Regions from separate parts of the Streptomyces vulcanius genome, predicted to be linked through region 2. Evidence: riboswitches for the same ligand, from Rfam matches in the RefSeq annotation. Region 2 holds a riboswitch; the other holds the start of a gene.
The links. A riboswitch is a leader RNA that binds a small molecule or an ion and turns the genes downstream of it on or off. The one in region 2 is predicted to bind glycine.

Region 1: it holds a riboswitch for glycine, as region 2 does, so the genes downstream of both, gcvP (aminomethyl-transferring glycine dehydrogenase) here and gcvT (glycine cleavage system aminomethyltransferase GcvT) in region 2, are expected to answer to the same signal.

What each region holds. Positions count from the first base shown of each region.
Region 1 covers NZ_JBHSFK010000028.1:9,667-13,062, reverse strand. The annotation lists gene gcvP (aminomethyl-transferring glycine dehydrogenase) at 1-1,699, opposite strand, end outside; glycine riboswitch at 1,882-1,977, opposite strand; gene ACFPIH_RS35055 (PRC-barrel domain-containing protein) at 2,090-2,461, shown strand; gene ACFPIH_RS35050 (hypothetical protein) at 2,479-2,625, opposite strand; gene ACFPIH_RS35045 (DNA polymerase IV) at 2,727-3,396, opposite strand, start outside.
Region 2 covers NZ_JBHSFK010000013.1:88,295-91,690, forward strand. The annotation lists gene glyA (serine hydroxymethyltransferase) at 1-240, opposite strand, end outside; gene gcvH (glycine cleavage system protein GcvH) at 251-628, opposite strand; gene gcvT (glycine cleavage system aminomethyltransferase GcvT) at 739-1,860, opposite strand; glycine riboswitch at 1,936-2,058, opposite strand; glycine riboswitch at 2,059-2,167, opposite strand; gene ACFPIH_RS21095 (AAA family ATPase) at 2,339-3,013, shown strand; gene ACFPIH_RS21100 (enhanced serine sensitivity protein SseB) at 3,091-3,396, shown strand, end outside.

The DNA of each region.
Region 1 (3,396 bases), on a different contig from region 2:
ACACCTTGTCGTACCCGGTGACCTCGGCGAGCTGCTCCTCCAGCTCACGGATGAGCGTGAGGTAGCCCTCCGCCTGCTCGGCGGGCGCGAAGGGGTGCAGCTGCCCGAACTCGGGCCAGGTGACCGGCTCCATCTCGGTGGTCGCGTTGAGCTTCATCGTGCAGGAGCCCAGCGGGATCATGCCCCGGTCGAGCGCGTAGTCCCGGTCGGCGAGCCGGCGCAGGTAGCGCAGCATCGCCGTCTCGGAACGGTGCTGGTGGAACACCGGGTGGGTCAGGACCGCGTCGGACCGCAGCAGCCCGGCGGGCAGCGCCTCCCCGGCCGCCGCGTCCAGCGCCTCGATGTCGCCCTCGACCCCGAAGGCGGCCCACACGGCGGCCACCTGGGCCCGCGCGGTGGTCTCGTCGCACGCGACCGACACCCGGTCGGCGTCCACGCGCCACAGGTTGACACCCCGCTCCCGCCCGGCGGCGACGACCTCGCCGGCCTTCCCGGGCACCCGCGCGGTCAGCGTGTCGAAGTACGAGCCGTGCACGACCTCCACACCACCTGCGGTGAGCCCCGCGGCCAGGATCGAGGCGTACCGGTGCGTCCGCCGGGCGATGGCCCGCAGCCCCTCGGGCCCGTGGTAGACGGCGTACATCCCTGCCATCACCGCGAGCAGCACCTGCGCCGTGCAGATGTTGCTGGTGGCCTTCTCCCGCCGGATGTGCTGCTCACGCGTCTGCAGGGCGAGCCGGTAGGCCTTGTGCCCGTCCGCGTCCACGGACACGCCCACGAGCCGCCCGGGCAGACTGCGCGCGAACTTCTCGTGCACCGCCATAAAGCCCGCGTGGGGCCCGCCGAAGCCCATCGGCACCCCGAACCGCTGCGTCGTACCGACCGCGATGTCCGCCCCGAGCTCGCCCGGCGACTTCAGCAACGTCAGCGCGAGCAGATCCGCGGCGACGGTCACCAGCGCACCGAGCCCGTGCGCCTCGTCGATCACCGCCTTGATGTCCCGTACGACACCGGAGGCGCCCGGGTACTGGATCAGCACCCCGTTGATCTCACGCCCGGCGACCTCGGCCGGGATGCCGTCACTGAGGTCGGCGACCACGACCTCCACGCCCGTCGGCTCCGCGCGCGTCTCGATCACGGCGACCGTCTGCGGCAGCACGTCCGCGTCGATCAGGAAGAGCCCCTTCTTGTTCTTCCCCATCCGCCGGGACAGCGCCATCGCCTCGGCGGCGGCCGTGCCCTCGTCGAGCAGCGAGGCACCGGAGGTCGGCAGCCCGGTGAGGTCGGCCACCATGGTCTGGAAGTTCAGCAGCGCCTCCAGGCGCCCCTGCGAGATCTCCGGCTGGTAGGGGGTGTAGGCCGTGTACCAGGCCGGGTTCTCCATGACATTGCGCAGGATCACCGGCGGCGTGAACGTGCCGTAGTACCCGAGTCCGATCATCGAGTGGAGGACCTGGTTGCGGTCGGCCAGCGACCTCAGCTCCGCCAGCACCTCGGCCTCGGTGCGCGCGCCCGGCAGCTCCAGCGCCCCGGCGTTCTTGATCACGTCCGGGACCGCGGCGGCGGTCAGCTCGTCGAGCGAGCCGTATCCGACCTGGGCGAGCATCTTGGCCCGGGCCTCCTGGTCGGGCCCGATGTGGCGCTGCTCGAAGGGGATTCCCTGTTCGAGTTCGGAGAGTGGAATGCGATCGGCGGTCATTGCTGAGGCCTCCTGGTCTGACGACCTTCAAGGGGCTCCACGGCACGGATCCCCGGACGGCCTCCCCCTCTGTCATCTCAACCTGAGAGCTTCACCGGCCGCCCACGGGCAGCCGGCTTTCACCGTCGGTGAGGACGGAGGCCGTCGACGCCGTCGACATCCGTCCTGCTTTCCAGAGTGACCTCGTCCGTGCGGTACGTGAGCCTGAGAGATTCCGGGGAGGATTTGCTCCTTCGGCGCCTCCGATGGTGTCCGGAGGACTCTCCCGCATGGGGTCTGCAGCCGTTGTCAGACTACCAGCGAGGTCAATGACGGCCCCTCGAGTGGCCGTGCGTCCCAATGTGTTCTTTTGTAGTGCTTACGACGGAGTTGCGAACACGTGGAGGGCCCGTGCAGACCGACATCGATCCGCGCAACCTGATCGGCCGCAAGGCGTTCGACCGCAATGGCGCCAAGATCGGCACCGTCGACGAGGTCTACCTGGACGACGCGACCGGAGTACCCGAGTGGGCGGCCATACGCACCGGCCTGTTCTCCCGCGACGCGTTCGTCCCGCTGGAGCCCAGCAAGCTGGTGGAGGGCACCCTGCGCGTCCCCTTCGACCGGGCCCTGATCAAGGACGCCCCCGACTTCGGCGTGGGCCGCCACCTCTCCCCCGAACAGGAACTCCAGCTGTATCACCACTACGGCCTCGACGTGGCCTCCCCGCCCCCGCTCCCTGACCACGACTTCGGCCGACTGGCAGGCACCGACGAGAGCTGAGCCCCTCCGGCATCTTTTCAGGAGCCGCAGACCCGTATGAGTGCCGCGAGCGCCCCGGCGGGGTCGTGGAGCACCCGCGCGCCGCCCGTGACGACCCGGCGGGCGCCGGCGTCGACCGGGTCGGTCCGCGCCCAGTCCACCGGGACCCGCGGTGCCCCACGCACAGGACCCCACGAGCAGCAGCCCCACGAGCAGCAGCCGCACCACATCACCGCGCCGCTCCGCCCACCGGGCGACCCGCTCGGCAACCTCCCGTACCGTCATGTCACACCCCCTTCACTCTCTGTAACGACTCGGTCTGATCCGGGGTTCCCTCCCCCGCAACGAATCTCTCAGCCGCTTTCCCGGCCGCCTTCTCAGCCGCCTCCTCAGCCGCGGAGTCCCCTTCCTCAGGTGTTCGCCGCACCAGCGGCAAGGGCTCCGCAACCGCCAGCTCGGGATCGTCGACGCGGAACGTCCGCACCCGCCCCGGCTCCGACTCCGGCGTCTCGAACCGCACGGTGACCCGGCCAAGCCCGCTGCCCTGCACCCACCCGTGCCCGAGCTCCGCGTGCCGTACGTCGTGCCCGGGGCGCCACCGGTGCTCGGCCGGCACCGGCTCCTCGCCGACGGGCTCGTCGGGCACCTCTTCCTCGGACAGGTCCGCCCGCTCCTCCGCGGCCTGGGCGAACAGGTCCTCCTGGGTGAAGTCGGCCAGACCGCTGACCCCGACCCCGAGCAGCCGCACCCCGCCCGTCGTGTCCACGGAGTCCAGTAGCCGCGCCGCGGCCTCCCGCACCACCCCCGGATCGTCCGTCGGCCCGCGCAGGGTCTCGGATCGGGTCAGCGTGGAGAAGTCATAGCGCCGGACCTTCAGCACGATGGTCCGCCCCGACAGCCCGGACTCCCGCAGCCTGCGCACGCACCGGTCCGCCAGCCGCCGCACCTCCAGCCCC
Region 2 (3,396 bases):
GTCGATCGCGATCTGCTCGGCCACGTCGACGTGTTCGCAGCCGCCGTAGTAGCGGCGGCCCGGGTAGCCCTCGGCGTACTTGTTGGTCAGCACCGAGCCCTGCGCCTCCATGACCGCGAGCGGAGCGAAGTTCTCCGAGGCGATCATCTCGAGCGTGGACTGCTGACGGTTCAGCTCGGCGTCGACCGCGGCGGCGATCTCCGGGTCGAGCTCGTGCAGGGGCGTGTTCAGAACAGTCATCTACGGATCCTCAGCCGGCGGTGAAGGCGGTGTACTCGTCGGCGGACAGCAGCTCGTCCTGCTCGCCCGTGACGCGCACCTTGAACAGCCACCCGCCCTCGAAGGGGGCGGAGTTCACCAGCGACGGGTCGTCGACGACGTCCTGGTTGACCTCGACGACCTCGCCGTCGACCGGCGAGTACAGGTCGCTGACCGACTTGGTCGACTCCAGCTCACCGCAGGACTCGCCCGCGGTCACCGTGGCACCGGCCTCCGGAAGCTGGACGAAGACCACGTCGCCGAGCGCGTTGGCCGCGTGCTCCGTGATGCCGACCGTCGACACGCCGTCCTCGGCGGCCGACAGCCACTCGTGCTCCTTGCTGTAGCGCAGCTGCTGGGGGTTGCTCATGGCCTGAATTCTCCTGTACACGGGGGAGGGGTGATGAAGGGGAGACTACGGAAGACGTGCGTGAGCAGCGGTGACGCCGTGGTTAAGCACGTCCGGCATCGCCTGTGGCGTTACTTCTGACGCTTGTAGAAGGGCAGCGCCACGACCTCGTACGGCTCGTGGCTGCCCCGGATGTCCACGCCGACGCCCGGCGTGCCCGGCGCCGCGTGCGCCGCGTCGACGTACGCCATCGCGATCGGCTTCCCCAGGGTGGGGGAGGGCGCGCCGGAGGTGACCTCGCCGATCACCTCGCCCCCGGCGACGACGGCGTACCCGGCGCGCGGCACCCGGCGGCCCTCGGCGACCAGGCCGACCAGGACGCGCGGGGGCCTGCGCTCGGCGAGAGCGGCGGCCTCGGACAGCGCCTCGCGCCCCACGAAGTCGCCCTCCTTCTCGAACTTGACCACTCGGCCGAGGCCCGCGTCGAAGGGGGTCAGGGACGTGGACAGCTCATGCCCGTACAGCGGCATGCCCGCCTCCAGGCGCAGCGTGTCCCGGCAGGACAGTCCGCAGGGGACCAGACCGGCCTGGGAGCCCGCCCCGGTCAGCGCCTGCCACAGCGCCACCGCGTGCTCCGGCCTCACGAACAGCTCGAAGCCGTCCTCGCCGGTGTACCCGGTGCGCGCGATCAGCGCGGGGACACCGGCCACCGTGCCCGGCAGGCCCGCGTAGTACTTCAGGCCGTCGAGGTCGGCGTCCGTGAGCGCCTTCATGATCCCCGGGGACTCGGGCCCCTGGACGGCGATCAGGGCGTAGGCGTCCCGGTCGTCGCGCACCTCGGCGTCGAAGCCGGCCGCGCGCTCCACCAGCGCGTCCAGCACCACCTGGGCGTTGGAGGCGTTCGCGACCACCATGTAGTCGGTTTCCGCGAGCCGGTAGACGATCAGGTCGTCCAGGATGCCGCCGTCGGCCCGGCAGATCATGGTGTAGCGGGCGCGTCCGGTCCTCACGCCCCCGATGTTCCCCACCAGGGCGAAGTCGAGAAGGGCCGCCGCCTGCGGGCCGGTCACGGTGATCTCGCCCATGTGGGAGAGGTCGAAGAGGCCGGCCCGGGTCCGCACCGCGGTGTGCTCGTCGCGCTCGGAGCCGTAGCGCAGGGGCATGTCCCAGCCGGCGAAGTCGGTCATCGTCGCGCCGAGCGAGCGATGCAGGGCGTCCAGGGCGGTGTGACGGAGTTCGGTACTGCTGCTCATCGGTCGGTCGTCTCCCAAGGCAATGGGGGTCCCTCCCGCGCGAGCGAAGCCGAGCGTGGGGGAGGGCGAGGTCGTTCCTCCCCATCTGTCATCGGAACCTGAGAGGTTCGCCATGATCACACGTATGGACACGTACATGATCCTGGCTTGCACCGTGGGTGGGACCACCGGCGACGGCGGCCCGCTTTTCAGATGTGCCTCGCCCGCGCGGTAACGGGGCCTGAGAGATTCAAGGGAGGGACTTGCTCCTTCGGCGCCCCGACGACAGTGCGAAAAGTGCTGCCGGGGACTCTCCCGCGCGGATTCAAACGGCCGGTATGCAGTTGGCGCGGACATCATCGCACGCCGCGCCCCCGTCGCGGCAGGCCGCATCTGTAACCGGCTTGTGGCGGTACGCGTACGAAAACGCGAGACACCACGCATTACCTTCTCTTTACACTCGACGGGGAGAAGACGTGTCTGACCCCAGGGGAGGACGATCAAGGTGAACAGGACCACGGCGTACGCGACGACCTCGGCCATCGCGCTGCCCGCACAGCCGGCCGCCCCCACCCGGGCGACGTCCGGCGCGCGGCCCGCGCCGGTCGTCCGCGACCTGCGCGAGCGCGCCGGCCACAGCCCCCACGGCCTGCTCTTCGGCCCCCGCGACCTGGTCGTCGTCACCGGTCTGCCGGGCAGCGGAAAGTCCACGCTCATGGCCCGTGCCGTGCCCGGCGCCCGTATCGACTCCCAGGACACCCGCGACCGCTGGGACGCCCGCGCGCCCCGCTTCCTGCCCTACGCGGTCTACCGCCCCCTCGTCCGGTTCGCCCACTACGCCGGGCTGCGCCGCGCGCTGCGCACCGGCGGGGGAGTGGTCGTACACGACTGCGGTACGCAGGCCTGGGTGCGCGACTGGCTGGCCCGCGAGGCCCGCCGCCGGGGCGGCATCCTGCACCTGCTCCTGCTGGACGTCGACCCGGACACGGCCCTCGAGGGACAGCGCGAGCGCGGCCGGGGCGTCTCGCGCTACGCCTTCCTGCGCCACCGCACGGCCGCCGCCCGGCTGATCCGCTCCGTGGAGAAGGGCCGGCTGCCCGAGGGCGTGGGCTCGGCGGTCCTGCTCGACCGGGACGCGGCGGACACCCTGCGCCGGATCGGCTTCACGGGCTGACCCACAGACCCTGAGGAAAGTCCCCGACACCCGATAGCCTTTCAGCCACAGCAGCGGTCCCCAGCAGGTGGTAGCAGATGGACTTCCCCCCGGCGAACTTCCCGGTCTCCCCGGACTTCCCGGAATTCCCGGCGCAGGCGCACCCCCATCCGCACGGCGGATGGCCCGGCAACGAACTGGAGGAGGCGCTCTCCGCCTCCCTCGGCATGCCGACCGCCTCCGGCCGCATCCTCGAGGTGCTCGGACGCAGCTTCGTCTGGGTGCCCCTGCCCAACGGCGGCGGCCCGCACAGCGGTCCCCTCGACCTGCCCACCGTGGAGATCGAAGGCCAGGCGTTCGTGCCGGTGTTCAGCTCCGAGGAGCAGTTCCGCCAGGTCGCCGGC